DNA from 3 places in the Sporosarcina sp. FSL K6-3508 genome. Region 1 is predicted to be linked to each of the others. Evidence: riboswitches for the same ligand, from Rfam matches in the RefSeq annotation. Region 1 holds a riboswitch; each other region holds the start of a gene.

Region 1 (5,512 bases):
GCAGAATCCGTTTAGGAAAAGACAGCGATCGTCCCCAATTCTCTTTAATATCATGGCTGGCTATGCTTTTTTCCGCCGGTATGGGAATCGGACTTGTCTTTTACGGGGCTGCTGAGCCCCTATCGCATTATGCAGTCAATCCTGCTACTGCGGGGCCTGAAACAGCGGAGGCTTATAAAGAAGCCATGCGCCAAGCATTTTTCCATTGGGGCTTCCATGCTTGGGCTGTCTATGGGATGACAGCTCTTGCACTGGCCTATTTCCAATTCCGTAAAGGCCAACCGGGATTGATTTCGGCTACTTTGAAACCCATTTTCGGTGACCGCGTCAATGGGCCCCTCGGTATTGTCATTGACGTATTTGCTATCTTTGCTACAGTGTTTGGCGTTGCCACATCTCTCGGCCTTGGCGCTGTCCAAGTCAATGCGGGGCTGCATTACCTTTTTGGTATTCCTGTCAGTTTCCTATCGCAACTCATCATTATCATCATTGTAACGATTTTGTTCTTGGTGTCTGCATGGAGCGGGCTCGGCAAGGGGATCAAAATCTTATCAAATGCCAATATGGTCCTTGCTATTGCATTATTATTTTTCGTCATTGCTTTAGGACCCACATTGCTTATTTTCGATATGTTCACCGACTCGATCGGTGGGTATTTAGAGCATCTTGTTCGCATGAGTTTCCGTACTGCCCCTCTCGATGTTGGGAATCGTGCATGGCTTAATGATTGGACAATATTTTATTGGGCTTGGTGGATCGCTTGGTCGCCATTTGTCGGTATGTTCATTGCCCGGGTTTCGAAAGGGAGAACGATCCGGGAGTTTATGATCGGTTTACTCGTCGTACCAACCGTGTTAAGTATGATCTGGTTTTCTGCATTTGGTACTACAGCAATTGAAACACAAAAGGCTGGGATTATTGATTTAGCTTCCACTGCAACTGAGCTGACAATTTTTGAGATGTTCAGCGGCATGCCGTGGTCTTCTATAATATCCATGATCGCCATTTTGCTTATCATTTCATTTTTCATCACTTCTGCAGATTCAGCTACCTTCGTACTCGGTATGCAGTCATCTTACGGATCGCTGACACCACCTAATAATTTAAAGGTGGTATGGGGAGTGATTCAGTCCTCGATCGCTGTTATTTTATTGTTTGTCGGTGGATTGGATGCGCTACAAAATGTAGTTATCATCGCCGCCCTGCCGTTTTCCGTTATCTTGATCATGATGGTCACTTCGTTGTTCATGTCATTGAAAGAAGAACGAAGGAAAGTGAAACGTCGGTAAATACAAAAAAGTCACCGGACTCGGTGACTTTTTTGCTTTTACCTATTAATTAATGAACAGCCTTTTCGACCGCTTTCTCAATCGCTTGTTTTAAATCTGCAATAATATCATCTGCTGATTCCAACCCGACAGACAGGCGAATCAACTCTTCAGTCACACCCGAACTCTTCAGATCTTCTGCGGATAATTGCTGGTGTGTAGTAGACGCCGGATGAATGATCAACGACTTCGCGTCACCAACATTCGCTACATGTGACCAGATTTCCACATTATCAATCACTTTACGACCTGCATCCCGGCCACCTTTAATGCCGAAAACAATAATGGAACCATAGCCGTGCTTCAAGTGTTTTTGCGCCAACTCATACGTCGGGTGTTCTTCAAGACCCGTATACGTCACCCAGTCCACTGCCGGATGTTCCTTCAAGAACGCTGCGACTTTCTGTGCGTTTTCATTATGGCGAGGCACACGCAAATGAAGCGTCTCAAGCCCCTGCAATAAATTAAATGCACTGTCCGGCGCCAAGCAAGGTCCGAAATCACGCAATAATTGAACGCGCAGCTTCGTTGCGAATGCAGCCCCTGCCGTATCGATGCCATATCTCAACCCATGATACGATTCATCCGGTTCTGTGAACCCTGGGAATTTTCCTTGAGTCCAATCAAATTTCCCTGCATCGACCGCCACGCCTCCAATCGTCGTGCCGTGCCCGCCAATCCATTTCGTTGCGGAGTGAATGACTACGTCTGCTCCGAACTCAATCGGATTGGAGCCATATGGAGACGGGAACGTGTTATCCACCAACAATGGAATACCGTTGTCATGCGCGACTTTCGCTACCGCTTCTACATCAAGGACTTGCAGGCTCGGATTACCGATCGTCTCTGCGAATAACGCCTTCGTCTTATCTGTAATTGCCGCTTCAAAGTTTTTCGGATCAGATGCATCCACGAACTTCACCGTGATGCCATAGCGCGGCAGTGTCACAGCGAATAAATTGTACGTGCCGCCATACAGATTGCTGGCCGCCACAATTTCATCTCCCGCGCCCGCAATGTTCAGGATCGAAAATGCGATTGCCGCCATTCCGGATGATAGCCCTACTGCTGCAGATCCACCTTCGATCTGCGCCACACGCTCCTCAAAAACTGCGACAGTCGGGTTAGTAATACGTGTATAGATATTGCCTGCTTCTTGCAAAGCAAATAAATTCTGTGCATGCTCTGTATCTCTGAAAACATATGAAGTCGTACGATGAATCGGCACAGCACGTGAACCGGTTACAGGATCTGGCTGCTGTCCTCCGTGCAATAAAACAGTTTCTGGCTGAAATTTAGTCATAACTATTTCCCCTCCGAATTTATTAGTCTACCTGATGGAATACTGAAAAGCAGAAGAGGGCGTTTTGTCGTGACAGACGTTGGAGGGCTTATCGTAAAAGGGTGCTCTCCCCCTTTTTCGAAAAGACCGAAACGTCCCGAGCAGCTGCCCTCTGCAGCTAGACAATGAGCCTAGTGAGGATACAAAGAAGCCCTCTTCCTAAAAATAAGAAGAGGGCTTTGCTTTCGCTCATACCTCTCTTATCTTCCAAACTGTCAACAGTTTGTAGGAAGTAGCACCTTTGCATAACTAGCCGGTTGCCGGGCATCATAGGGCCTAATCCCTCCGCCGCTCTTGATAAGAGTTTGTCTATTCGTTTTCCATCTTGAAAAATAGTATAAAGCCAATACCAACTAAATGCAAGGGTTATTAGTAGAATGTTTAGAAATCATTGTGATTTCTAAAAAATATCCCACCAAATTTTCACTGCAGAGCCCATGATCAATACAGCGAGAATTCCTTGCAACACTTTCGTATTGACTTTGCGACTTACCTTCACTCCAAGCGGGGCCGCCAGCACGCTCGCAATAATCATGACAAGCGCCGGTTCATAGGGAACTTGCCCTGTGAAGAGTTTTCCTGACGCCGAACCGATTGAAGACAATAAAGTGATTGCTAGCGAAGTGGCTATCGTGACCCGTGTAGGAATTTTTAATACAACAAGCATGATCGGTACGAGGATAAACGCCCCTCCTGCCCCTACAATTCCTGCAGCCAACCCAACTAGCAATGCAGTTCCTGTGGCTATCCATTTATTGAACGCAATTTCTTCCACGGGGATGTTATCAAGACCTTTTTGCGGAATGAACATCATCACGGCTGCCAGCACGGCCAATACACCATATACAATGTTAACGGTTGCTTCCGACAGCAGACTGGAACCTGCCCCTCCGATTACACTGCCGATCAATACGCTGATTCCCATATACAACACAAGTGGCTTCAAGATTAGATTGCTCTTGCGATAAGCAAAGACACCTGAGAGAGAAGCAAAGAATACTTCAACTGCCGTAATACCCGAGACGTCATGCGATGAAAAAGCTTCAAAACCAAGTAATGCAGGAATGAAAAGTAACATTGGATATTTGACGATGGCACCGCCAATTCCCATCATGCCGGAAAGGAATGAGCCGACAAATCCAATGAGGAAGATGGTGATGATAAATGTAAAACTCATGATGTTCTCTCTCCCTCCTTCCTAATGAAAGAGGGCAATGGAACACCCTCTTTGCTTAGTTTATCCTTTTTGAATCCAAAATTTAAAGACATCGGACTCTTGTTGCTGGTCCACTACCTTGTGATTTCCTGATGCGGCCCAAGCTGTCAAATCTGCTACAGATCCTTTGTCCGTTGCATGAATTTCAAGGATATCCCCTGCTTCTAGTTCTTTCATCGCTTTTTTTGTCCGTACGATCGGCATTGGGCAAGCCAATCCTTTAGCATCTAAAAATTTTGTCGTGTTCATTTGTATCTTCTCCTTTTGAATCGTTTTTAATTGAAAATAAAATTACAGTTTGTTGTCCCGTCGCTCGACTTCCATTGGCAGAGTAAAGTTCACTGGCACCGCTGTGCCGCTAGGGAATTGCCTTACGCCACGAGCCAGCTAGCGAAGTTCATGCTAGCAGTCTCATGGCAACGGCCGACCCCGCAGTTGCGGCTTCGCTGGAATGGGTAGGTATCATTATGTTGTGTTTAAAGTAGGCAATTCCGAGTCTGATGTCTAGTCTGAAATGGTCTTGCTAGAAAAACACATCGGTTAACCCCCACTCAAAAAAAGTAGGCGCCTCACAAGCGGGTATACGGAGCGATGTGACAGGCAGGCGTTCTTCCAGAACGGCACATTGCGGGAGCCATCCGCAAGCGCCGAAGTGGGTTCGATTACAACACCTTATCTCACCGCACAGCGATTCGGTCCGATTTCCATTTCGCGTTGTGTTTCTTCATCCGGTTGGACCTTGCCCATATTTGTCTGGCGGATTTCTTGATACGCATTTGGCTGTGGCGGTAGATTGCCTGTCACCAATTCCCTGAATTGCTCCTCATCCTCGATATTCAAGCCATGATTTCGTTCATATAACACGCCTAGCTTCTCTGCAACACTACCGTCGTCATTCAGCTCATCCATAATCATGAAATGCGCTGGAAGTACGATCAGTTCTTCGGATAACTCTTGGTAACGGCTGTATAATGATTCACGTAAATCACCTACCCAATCCTCTGCCAACCCTGCCAAATCAGGACGGCCAATCGAATCGATGAATAAAATATCCCCTGTCATCAAATAGCTGTCATCCACAATAAATGAAGTAGAACCAATTGTATGTCCAGGTGAATATAGCGGCTGGATATCAATTTTCGTTTTACCGATCTGGATAGAAGCCTCCTCTTCCAATGCTGCGAAATTGAATGTCACTTCTTCTGCGTCTTTCGGCGGCAACCAGTATGTTGCACCCGCTGCTTCCGCCAACTTGCGACCACCGGAAATATGGTCTGCATGCAAATGGGTGTCCAAGACATGTGTAATTTTAACTCCAAGCTGATCAGCAAATTCCGAAAATACATTCGTCATGCGCGTAGCATCCACGACTGCCGCTTCTCCATCGGAAGTGACCATGTAGGACAGGCAGCCCTTACCGATTCTTACGAATTGATAAAGCTCTCCTCCAGACTTCAAATCTCCAACTTTCACCGGCTCTAAATGCTCGCTCCAAGCTTTCATTCCGCCTTGCAAATACGCAACGGAATACCCTTCCTCATCGAGCATGTCCGCCACCATGATGGAAGATCCTTCTTTCGCACACACTACAAGTATTTCCTGATCTTTCGGAAGTGAATCCTCAAT
Region 2 (5,512 bases), 1.3 Mb from region 1:
ACGGTCAACAATCATAGCCAGTGCACCATCGCCTGTTACGTTGGTAGCCGTTCCGAAACTGTCCTGCGCCATATACAAAGCAATCATGAGTGCCACCATCGCATCGGAAAAACCGAGCATCGTACTGAGCAGTCCAGTTGCCGCCACTACTGCGCCTCCTGGAACACCCGGAGCCGCGATCATCGTAACACCTAACATGAAAATGAATTGTAAATAACTACCGAAACTGATATCCATTCCATTCATCAGCATAACGCCGATCGAGCAAGAAACAATTGTGATCGTACTGCCGGATAAATGGATTGTCGCAAATAACGGAACAGTGAAGTTCGCCACACGTTCAGATGTACCTGTTTCTTTTGACTGCCGCAGTGTAACCGGAATGGTTGCTGCAGAAGACTGTGTGCCGATCGCTGTCATATAGGCGGGTGCCATCGTTTTCATCAAGACGAACGGATTACGCCCAGTTAATGTACCGGCAGTCGTATACTGTAATGTCAACATGACCAAGTGAAGCAAAATAATCATCACGAAGACCAAGACAAACACAGACAAAACATTGGCGACTTCTCCGGTATATGTCATATTGAGAAAGATTCCGAAAATATGAAACGGCAATAATGGAATGATAATGACTGAAATGACTTTTTCGACAATGAGATTTAATTCATCGAAGAAAGACAGCATCGTCTTCCCATTGATGGACGCCATACCAATCCCCAATACGAACGCGATGAGAAGAGCAGACATGACTCCCATAATCGGGTCCATTTCCATTTCAAAAAAAGCTACTCCTGCAGCTCGTGCGCCTTCTGCAACGGACGTATCTGTAGACTGATGAATGAAATTCGGCAAGAGTGCCGTAGCTGTAAAATAAGCTAGCAGACCTGCGATAATCGTAGATCCATATGCAAACGCTGCGGATAAGCCCAATAATTTCCCAGAACCTTTCCCGAGCTTCGCGATACTTGGTGCAATGAACGCAATAATAATTAATGGTACGATAAAGTTCAAAAACCCACCAAATAACATATTAAACGTGGCCGCCAGACGAACGAACCAATGCGCAAACCCTTCATGAATCGCAGGCAGCAACAAGCCGAGCCCGATCGCCAGCACTATGGCAATCAAAATTCGCCATATGAGCCCTAATTTAAACTTCACAATACGTCCTCCTCAAATACACATCTGTATTACTGAAACAAAATAACTTTACCACAATTCGAATCAATAAAGAAGAGTTTGTTTGTTTTTTTTGTACAAAAAAAGCCGATAGCTACACTCGCTATCGGCTTTCACAACCTTACTTCACAGGAACAACTGAGCCTTTCCATTCTTCCAAAATAAAGTCTTGAATTTCTTGGGATGTCAGTACTTCGATCAGCGCTTTAATCGCATCGCTGTTTTCATCGCCATTTCTCGTTGCAACAATATTGACGTATGGAGATTCTTTATCTTCCAAAGCAATCGCATCTTCTAATGGATTCAAGCCAGCGTCGATCGCAAAGTTTGAGTTGATCAACAAAGCATCGCCTTCATCATTATTATAAAGCTGAGGCATTAAAGCTGCTTCATAGTTTGCATCGAAGTTTAGATTTTTAGGATTTTCAACGATATCTTCCACTTCAGCCTTAACTTTTTCTACGTCTTCAGCCAGCTTGATCAAACCTTTTTCTTCAAGCATTGCAAGTACACGACCATGATCCGCTACAGAGTTACTGATCAGAATGGTTGCACCGTCAGGAAGTTCTTCCAGAGTCTTGTACTTTTTAGAGTAGACTCCAATCGGCTCAATATGAATTGCACCTGCATTGACGAAATCATAATTAAAATCAGCAATTTGGCCCTCTAAGTAAGGAATGTGCTGGAAGTATTTTGCATCCAGTACTTCTTCCTCCAAATCTTTATTCGGAAGTACATAATCTGTATAACTTTCAATCTTTAACTCATAGCCTTTTTCTTCTAATAGAGGCTGTGCTTTTTCCAGAATAACAGCATGTGGCGTATTGGATGCACCGACTACTAACGTCGTTTTCTCTTCTTTTTCTTTATCAGCATCCCCATCTGCTGCATTGCCGCCTGTCTTGTTATCGTCTTTTGTTCCGCATGCTGCAAGTGCTAAAACTAAAGCTGCCGCGAATAGACCGAATAAAAACTTCTTCATATTCACATTTCTCCCTTTCCATTATAAATTTTATATGGTTAACAGGGGCTCCCAAAAAGGAAGCCTCCGGCAATCCCTTTACCTCTTGTCCAAACGATTCACGATGAAGTCACCGATAAATTGGATGACAAATACTATGACGAGCACTAAGATTGTTGCCATCAACGTCACGTCTCCTCGGTTACGCTGGAAACCTTCCAAATAAGCAAGTGTCCCGAGTCCACCCGCACCGATTACTCCTGCCATCGCAGTATAGCCAACAAGTGCAATGGAAGTAACCGTAATTCCTGACACGAGCGCGGGCATCGATTCAGGCAACAGAACTTTGAAGATGATCGTAGAAGTACGCGCACCCATCGAACGTGCGGCTTCAATGACTCCCTTATCGATTTCCTGTAACGCGATAAGTACCATCCGTCCGTAAAACGGTGCAGCTCCAATAATCAAAGCCGGCAGCGCAGCATCAGGACCGCGCATCGTTCCGATCAATAAATTGGTTAATGGAAGCAATAGAATAATTAAAATGATAAATGGCACGGAACGGAAGATATTAACGAAAGCACCTGTGATGACATTCGTAATTTTATTCGCCCACAACTGTCCCGGACTTGTCAGGAACAACAGCAGACCAAGACCGATGCCGAGCACAAATGTAAATAAGGTAGAGTACGCTGACATGTACAGCGTTTCTCCAGTAGCCGTCCACATTTTCTCCCAATTAACATTTGGAAACCACTGTTCAATCATTTGCCAGCACCTCCGTCTTTACTTCATTGGCATGTAAGTAGGCGATGGCTTCATCAATGACCGCCACGTCACCTACAAGCTGCAAGACGAGTGTACCGTATGCGCCGTCACGCGTTGTCGAGATATTTCCTTGAACAATATTGACATCGACCGGAAACTTTCGAATCAACTCTGCAAGCACCGGCTGTTCCGTACGTTCCCCGATAAACGCCAATTTCACGAGTTTTCCAAGAGGTGTCTCTTGTTGAAGATGTGCCACCGCTGCGTCCGTGTCTCCTGTATCCGTCACCTGAGATATAAAACGCTTCGTAATATCCGCTTGCGGGGATTGGAAGACATCCAGGACACTGCCGATTTCTACGACTTTCCCTGCTTCCATGACCGCTACACGATGGCAAATCTTACGAATAACGTGCATTTCATGTGTAATCAAGACGATCGTCAAACCGAGACGTTCATTGATATTCGTCAACAGATCCAAAATCGCGTTGGTCGTTTCAGGATCCAGTGCAGAAGTCGCTTCGTCACAAAGCAACACTTCAGGGTCATTAGCAAGCGCTCGTGCAATACCGACACGCTGCTTCTGTCCACCGGATAATTGCGCGGGATACGCCTTCTCCCGTCCTGTCAAACCGACCAGATCAATCAGTTCCTTCACTTTGCGCTGACGTTCTGGTTTCTTCACGCCTGCAATTTCCAAAGGGAACGCAATATTTTCTTCAACAGTTCTTGACCACAGCAAGTTGAAATGCTGGAATATCATACTGATCTTCTGACGCGCATTTCGCATTTTCGCGCCCTTCAGCGTCGTCATTTCTTGCCCATTGATCACAATGCTTCCTGAAGTCGGTTGTTCCAAACCATTCAACAACCGGATCAATGTACTTTTCCCGGCACCACTATAACCAATGATGCCGAAAATTTCTCCTTCTTTAATCGTGAATGTTACATCATCCACTGCTACAATTTCTGAACCGCTCAATTGGAATGTCTTTTGAACGTTTGTTAGTTGAATCATTTCCTGCACCACCTTCAATAAATCCATTATACTCGTTTCCGTCCGTCAACGCCTGCCGAGGCTTAACGACGCTTTCCGCTTTTGATCATAAAAAAACCCTTCTGCAGATAAGCAGAAAGGCAGAACGTATGAATCGTTATGTACGTTTCCATTCTCTCATCTGTCAAAGCAATTCGCTTTGAGTGACTTGGCACCATTTCACATATGTGACGGTTGCCGGGCTTCATAGGGCACTTCCCTCCACCACTCTTTATAAGAGTCTTGATATTCAATTGATTGTACTACTTATACCATACTTCCGCTTCCATTGTCAACTCAGCTTTTCCAGTAAATAAGGAACGGAATGAAATGCGTAAATCTTTTCCATCGGTTGCCCGGACCGATGAATAAGCAAGCAAGGTACACTTTCGATCTTATAGTCTTCCGCTAATTGCACGACGTAGTTTAAATCTGCTTTACCAATTGTCAGCTCCGGACGCAGTGTTTCAATCACCGTCAGCATTTTAGATGCAACTGCACACGTCCCGCACATCGGAGTAAATAAATAAAAAGCGGCCAATTGCTCCGCCGCCTGTTCGCGTTCCCAATCTTCAATCGTCCAATTATCCATATGCCCCACCTGCCAAATAGTTGGAATGTATCTTGAAATTAGCTGCGACTAAAATGCCCGCTAACACTTTGATCGGCGTTGTCGCCACTTCCCGGTATAGTCGATCTGTATATAAGTGTTTTGCTTCTGGATAGAGCTGCTTGAACAACTTGCGGATCGTATCACCTGAAACATCCGCATCCACAAAGATGAAAAGTTCCTGCTCTTCGTATGGCGCCAGAAGTTCTTCAATATGATAGGAACTGATCGTGCCGTTTGTACAAATGATATCTACCGGCTCCGCAAGCATTGGTCTTAGCCGGTTGCGGTCGGTACTGCCTTCCACAATAAGTACTTTCGGATTCATCCACGTTCCTCCTCATAGTGTAAAAAAGCGCTGGAATGTTCCCAGCGCTTTTACTTTTTATTCCCCAGCTGTCATTTTTTCATACTGTTCAGCTGTCATTAATTCATCAAGCTCTGCTTTGTCAGCAACTTCAACAACGATCATCCAAGCGCCTTCATACGGAGACTCGTTCACAAGCTCGGGGCTATCTTCCAGCTCTTCGTTTACTGCTACGACTTTACCAGTCAATGGAGCATACAATTCAGAAACAGTTTTCACTGATTCAACACTACCGAAAGGCTCGTCTGATTTCACTTCATCGCCAACTTGCGGAAGCTCAACGAATACGATATCCCCTAGTTCAGACTGTGCGAAATGTGTGATCCCGATACGGTATTTACCGTCTTCTTCTTTTACCCATTCGTGCTCTTCTGAATAACGCAAATCTTTTGGTGTGCTCATGTCTTAACCCCCAACATTTGTAATAGTTTGTCTCTATTTAGTTTGCCATAGTTCCGTATGAAAGACAAGATTCTATGTTCACCCTTGCCACGTTTCTGCGAATATTGCTTCATTAAAACCTACCGTCACTCGCTGGCCATCTGTAACGATCGGACGCTTGATCAGCATGCCATCTGACGCGAGTAA
Region 3 (5,512 bases), 1.4 Mb from region 1:
AGCAGGAGATTAAGGAAATTGAGAAAGTGAAAGAGCAAGAACGTCAAAAAAGGAATTGAACAGTTGAAGGAAGGAGATTTTTGATGAGGCAGTTTGGAAAACTTATAATAATTGGTACCATCGCAGGGATTGCACTAGCGCTCTTTCTGAAAGTTATTCAGATACTTATTGGAAATCAAGCCTATGTGCTGCTTTTCAACTTTGATTACGTTCCAGTAATTCAAGATTGGGAGCCGCAACTTTTGGTAGGATACTTATTTCACTTTATTACTTGTATCGTAAGTGCAGTCGCTTTGTTTTATCTGTTGCGGATTATCCAGCGGGAATACCTGATATCTCCGTATGTTTTAGTCTATACCGTTGGCGGTGGCATTTTATTCTCGCTGACAGGATTATCTGAACAACCACCTGCCATTACAGATGGGGCAGCCTGGTTCTATTGGACGGCCGCACACGCTGTATTCGGTCTGATAGTAGGTGGTTTGATTAAAAACTGGAAATAAATAGAATCAATTATGCTAAAACATAATTGATTCATATGAAAGATGGGATAACTCTCGAATAGCCTTTATACTCTTCCTCTAGACGTGCGCCCAGTGCAAACAACGCATCTTCATTCCCGATTTTGCTCACTAGTTGTACACCAAGCGGCATGCCGTCTCGATCCGCTCCAATAGGGATTGTCAAAGCAGGAAGCCCCCACACATTGGCATACGCGACGTAAGGAATATATTGCAGAAATGTCTTCCGAATGGAGAATAACTCTTTGTATACGATACCGTGCGAAAGGGCTGCCGTATGATAAACAGGCAAAACAAGGATTCGCTTATCCAGATAGCGGTCTAATTCCGCATCACCTTTTTCAATAATGGTTTCGATCTCAGCTACTCGTTCCGCTGAAGGTTTGAATAAAGAGGCACCAATTAAAGCCCAGGATAAATACCGATGCAAATCGGTTTGTTTGCCCGCCTTGTCTAATAAAAATTCACGCACCGGCCGGATCGGACGTGTGCCGAATGCTTCTACTGCTGCTCCACTCGCGCCGTCAATGGACATGATCTCTTGCCATAATTCCGCTGATTCTTGAAAATGAGGAGGTATGTCCTCTCTAATAGGAAATTCTGTCGACAGAAATCCTTTGATCGCCTGTAAGAAGCCTTCTGTCTCCTTAGATAGCGGCAGCTTCATATCGGGCAAGAACGTTACAGTATATTGATTCAACTCATTTTCCATAGGTAGTTCATCCGCAATGATGCTGTAAAGCAGTTTTGCATCCCGTACCGATTTTGTCATCGGCCCGATTCCAAGCATTCTTTGCTGTAATGGATGCTCTTCGGCAGGATAGCTGCCGATTGATGAAACTTGCGAATTTCCTGATTTGAAGCCAATGACCCCAGTAAAATGACTTGGGAAACGGATGGATCCTCCGATATCTGAACCTATTCCCGCTGCAGCCGCCCCTAGAGCAATCGCCGCACCTTCTCCGCCACTCGAGCCGCCTACTGTCCTAGAGAGGTCGTAGGGATTGTTGGTGCGGCCATACAATGCATTGTCGGTCTCCTGACAAAAACAGAGTGCCGGTGTATTTGTCTTGCCGATCAGGATGGCGCCTTCCGCTTTTAATCGACGGACAATTTCCGCGTCTGTCGTTTGCATCTGTCCCTTACGATACGGCAATCCGCCTGTCGTCTGCATCCCAGCCACATCGAATGATTCCTTCATACTAATAGGTACGCCAAATAATTTCCCTGTCATCTTCGTTGTATTCCGTTCTTTGTCTGCTTGATCCGCTTCGGCCAACGCCTTAGTAAATCGCTCTTCCACTAAAAAGTTCACAGCTGGATTGGTTGCCTGACATTGTGCAATATAAGCCTCCGTCGCTTGACGTGAAGTAATCTGCCCGCTATCTAACTCCGCTTTCAATTGCACAGCATCCATATCGAGCACAAATGTATGTTGTAGTGTAGTCAATAAATTTCCCCTTTCCCAATTTCTGAATGTTCTTTATTTTATATTATACTATAAAAAAAAGGCAGGAAGAAGGATATTAATCCCCCCTTTCTGCCTTCAACTATCTTTTTTATTGTTTCACATCATTTTTAATTGCTAATTCTAATAATGCATCTGCCTTATCCGTTTTCTCCCACGGCAATTCAATATCCGTACGGCCAAAATGACCGTATGCAGCCGTTTGTTGATAGATCGGACGACGAAGATCAAGCATTTTAATGATGCCTGCAGGTCGCAGATCAAACAACTCCCGAACAAATTCGACTAAGAGTGCTTCGGATAGACGGCCTGTATCGAATGTATTGATTGAAATGGATACCGGGCTTGCCACACCGATTGCATAGGCAAGTTGTACTTCACAATGCTCTGCCAATCCTGCCGCCACAATATTTTTCGCGACATAGCGTGCAGCATAGGAAGCAGAACGATCCACTTTTGTTGCATCTTTACCAGAAAATGCACCGCCGCCATGACGAGAATATCCGCCATATGTATCCACGATGATTTTTCTTCCAGTGAGTCCCGCATCTCCCTGAGGACCACCCACAACAAAACTTCCTGTCGGATTAATGAAGTATTTCGTCTGTTCGTCCAATAGGTGAGCAGGTACGACCGCGTCGATTACTACTTCTTTAATATCCTTCTCGATTTGTTCCATTGTCGCTTCCGGATGATGCTGTGTCGAAATAACAATCGTATCAATCCGCACAGGTTTGTTGTCTTCGTCATACTCTACAGTTACTTGCGTTTTACCATCAGGACGCAGGTAAGAAATCAACTCTTCTTTACGCGCTTGCGCAAGTCGGAATGCCAGCTTGTGGGAAAGACTGATCGGAAGCGGCATTAATTCAGGTGTTTCATTACAAGCGTAACCAAACATCAATCCTTGGTCACCCGCTCCGATGGCATCCAGTTCTTCGTCTGTCATAGAGCCTTCACGAGCTTCGAGCGCAACGTTGACACTCGCGGCAATTTCAGGTGATTGCTCATCAATAGAAGTTAAAACAGCAGAAGTTTCATAATCGAAACCGTATTTCGCACGTGTGTACCCAATTTCTTTCACAGTATCACGGACTACTCTTGGGATATCTACGTAGGTAGTGGTAGTGATTTCACCCATTACCAATACGAGTCCTGTCGTAATACTCGTTTCACATGCCACACGGGCATTCGCATCTTCCTTTAATATCGCATCCAAAATCGCATCCGATATTTGGTCGCACATCTTGTCAGGATGGCCTTCAGTAACTGATTCTGATGTAAACAGTCGACGGTTTGTCATTTTTGTTTCCCCCTCAATCAACATGATACGGTACTCTCTTAAGTCCCTGGTAAAGCTCCACGCCTGAATTGACGTCAATCATATACCATAAGGATTCAGGGCTAGACAATATAAAAAGCCCCCTACTCACTTTCTAGCAATGAGTAAAAGGCAAAATTTCACGCGCAGCACCTTTCACTCTTATCGTCCAAGGAATTTAACCTTGCTTCAGGTTTGGCACCTTCGCGCTAGACTACTGTCTTTTGCAGGTTGCCGGGTTTCATAGGGCCTGTACCCTCCACCAACTCGGGATAAGAGTATCCGTTCATGTCACATAGTATAAAAAAGTTGTGATTTTGTCAATTTTTTTATCTCAAATCACTTGAGTTTTTAATTAGTATAGATTATTATTCTTAATGTGTTATACTATTTACGAATTAAGATGTTCTACTCAAATAAAACGACTACGCAAAGGACGGTATGTAAATATGATATCTGCAAAAATTGATGATAGTTTAAAAAGTCTTCTATCAGGAAGCAACGTGACGATCCAAGCGTCTGTGGCAGAATTAACCGAAAAGGCAGTCGCTAAAGGAGAAGCCGAACTCTCAGCAGATGGCGCTCTAGCAGCACGCACAGGTAAATATACTGGACGCTCTCCGAAGGATAAATTTATCGTCGAAGATGCAGTGTCCAAAGATAAAGTAGATTGGGGAAGCGTCAACAAGCCAATCTCCCCTGACGTATTTGATTCATTATACACGAAAGTCATCGATCATTTGAAGCAAAAGGATGAACTCTTCGTTTTCAAAGGATACGCAGGTGCAGATAAAGACTCTCAGTTATCCATACAAGTTGTCAATGAATTGGCTTGGCAAAACCAGTTTGTTCACCAATTATTCATCCGTCCAACTGCAGAAGAACTACAGTCACACGAAGCGCAATTCACAATCTTGGCTGCCCCTTCTTTCAAAGCGGATCCAGAAGTGGATGGCACAAATTCAGAGACATTCATCATCATGTCCCTTGAAAAACGTATTGTCTTGATCGGCGGAACAGAGTACGCGGGAGAAATGAAAAAATCTATTTTCTCTGCGATGAATTTCTTGCTTCCAGAGCAAGGCATCCTATCGATGCACTGTTCAGCTAACGTTGGAGAAGACGGCGATGTGGCACTATTCTTCGGTCTTTCAGGAACAGGTAAAACAACACTTTCCGCAGACGCTGACCGCAAGTTGATCGGTGACGATGAGCACGGCTGGTCTGATAACGGTGTATTCAACATCGAAGGCGGATGCTACGCGAAATGTATCAACCTTTCTGAAGAAAAAGAACCTGAAATCTTTGGCGCGATCCGTTTCGGTTCCGTGTTGGAAAACGTTGTATTGGACGAAGATACACGTATACCGGATTATGATGACAATTCATTAACTGAAAATACACGGGTTGCTTACCCGATTGAAAATATTGAAAATATTGTGACACCGTCTATTGCGGGTCACCCGAAAAACATCATCTTCTTAACGGCTGATGCTTCCGGCGTATTGCCTCCAATCTCGATCCTGACAAAAGAACAGGCAATGTACCACTTCTTAAGTGGCTTCACATCGAAATTGGCAGGTACGGAGCGTGGAATCACTGCTCCAGAACCAACATTCTCTACATGCTTCGGTTCACCGTTCTTACCTCTTCCTGCTGCAACGTATGCAGAGATGCTTGGTAAGAAAATTGACGAACACGGCGCAAAAGTATTCTTGGTTAATACTGGCTGGACCGGCGGAATATTCGGGGTCGGTTCTCGTATGAACTTAGGTTACACACGAACTATGGTTCGCGCGGCAATTGCCGGTAAGTTGGATAATGTAGAGACTAAGACAAATGAAATCTTTGGACTCGAAATGCCTCTTGAAATCGAAGGCGTGCCAAGCAATGTGTTACACCCACGTTACGCTTGGGAAAATCCTGAAGAATATGATGCAGAAGCGAAGCGTCTTGCAGCAGCTTTCCGTGAAAACTTCAAGAAATTCAACCATGTTTCTGAAGAGATCGCAATCAAAGGCGGCCCGATCGCATAATTTATTTAAAAAATCCTTGCAGAGTATTTCTGCAAGGATTTTTTTGATTATCGGCTTTTGCTTTTCATCCAATCCACTGCTTCTTTCACTAGTTTGCGGTTCATCTCGGGCGGAATGTAATGGGTAAATCCTTCTAAATACCATGTTTCGTATTCTTTATTGGCAT

What was found. A riboswitch is a leader RNA that binds a small molecule or an ion and turns the genes downstream of it on or off. The one in region 1 is predicted to bind S-adenosylmethionine.
Region 2: it holds a riboswitch for S-adenosylmethionine, as region 1 does, so the genes downstream of both, MKX97_RS12730 (methionine ABC transporter ATP-binding protein) here and MKX97_RS01205 (O-acetylhomoserine aminocarboxypropyltransferase/cysteine synthase family protein) in region 1, are expected to answer to the same signal.
Region 3: it holds a riboswitch for S-adenosylmethionine, as region 1 does, so the genes downstream of both, metK (methionine adenosyltransferase) here and MKX97_RS01205 (O-acetylhomoserine aminocarboxypropyltransferase/cysteine synthase family protein) in region 1, are expected to answer to the same signal.

What each region holds. Positions count from the first base shown of each region.
Region 1 covers NZ_CP152016.1:253,257-258,768, reverse strand. The annotation lists gene MKX97_RS01210 (BCCT family transporter) at 1-1,289, shown strand, start outside; gene MKX97_RS01205 (O-acetylhomoserine aminocarboxypropyltransferase/cysteine synthase family protein) at 1,339-2,631, opposite strand; SAM riboswitch class I at 2,868-2,974, opposite strand; gene MKX97_RS01200 (sulfite exporter TauE/SafE family protein) at 3,071-3,847, opposite strand; gene MKX97_RS01195 (sulfurtransferase TusA family protein) at 3,908-4,135, opposite strand; gene MKX97_RS01190 (MBL fold metallo-hydrolase) at 4,559-5,512, opposite strand, start outside.
Region 2 covers NZ_CP152016.1:2,553,419-2,558,930, forward strand. The annotation lists gene MKX97_RS12715 (dicarboxylate/amino acid:cation symporter) at 1-1,164, opposite strand, end outside; gene MKX97_RS12720 (MetQ/NlpA family ABC transporter substrate-binding protein) at 1,304-2,164, opposite strand; gene MKX97_RS12725 (methionine ABC transporter permease) at 2,243-2,911, opposite strand; gene MKX97_RS12730 (methionine ABC transporter ATP-binding protein) at 2,904-3,929, opposite strand; SAM riboswitch class I at 4,083-4,188, opposite strand; gene MKX97_RS12735 (thioredoxin family protein) at 4,240-4,539, opposite strand; gene MKX97_RS12740 (hypothetical protein) at 4,532-4,885, opposite strand; gene gcvH (glycine cleavage system protein GcvH) at 4,943-5,326, opposite strand; gene MKX97_RS12750 (arsenate reductase family protein) at 5,405-5,512, opposite strand, start outside.
Region 3 covers NZ_CP152016.1:2,461,295-2,466,806, forward strand. The annotation lists gene MKX97_RS12160 (hypothetical protein) at 1-59, shown strand, start outside; gene MKX97_RS12165 (hypothetical protein) at 84-503, shown strand; gene MKX97_RS12170 (amidase) at 535-1,971, opposite strand; gene metK (methionine adenosyltransferase) at 2,081-3,292, opposite strand; SAM riboswitch class I at 3,470-3,589, opposite strand; gene pckA (phosphoenolpyruvate carboxykinase (ATP)) at 3,760-5,346, shown strand; gene MKX97_RS12185 (prolyl oligopeptidase family serine peptidase) at 5,394-5,512, opposite strand, start outside.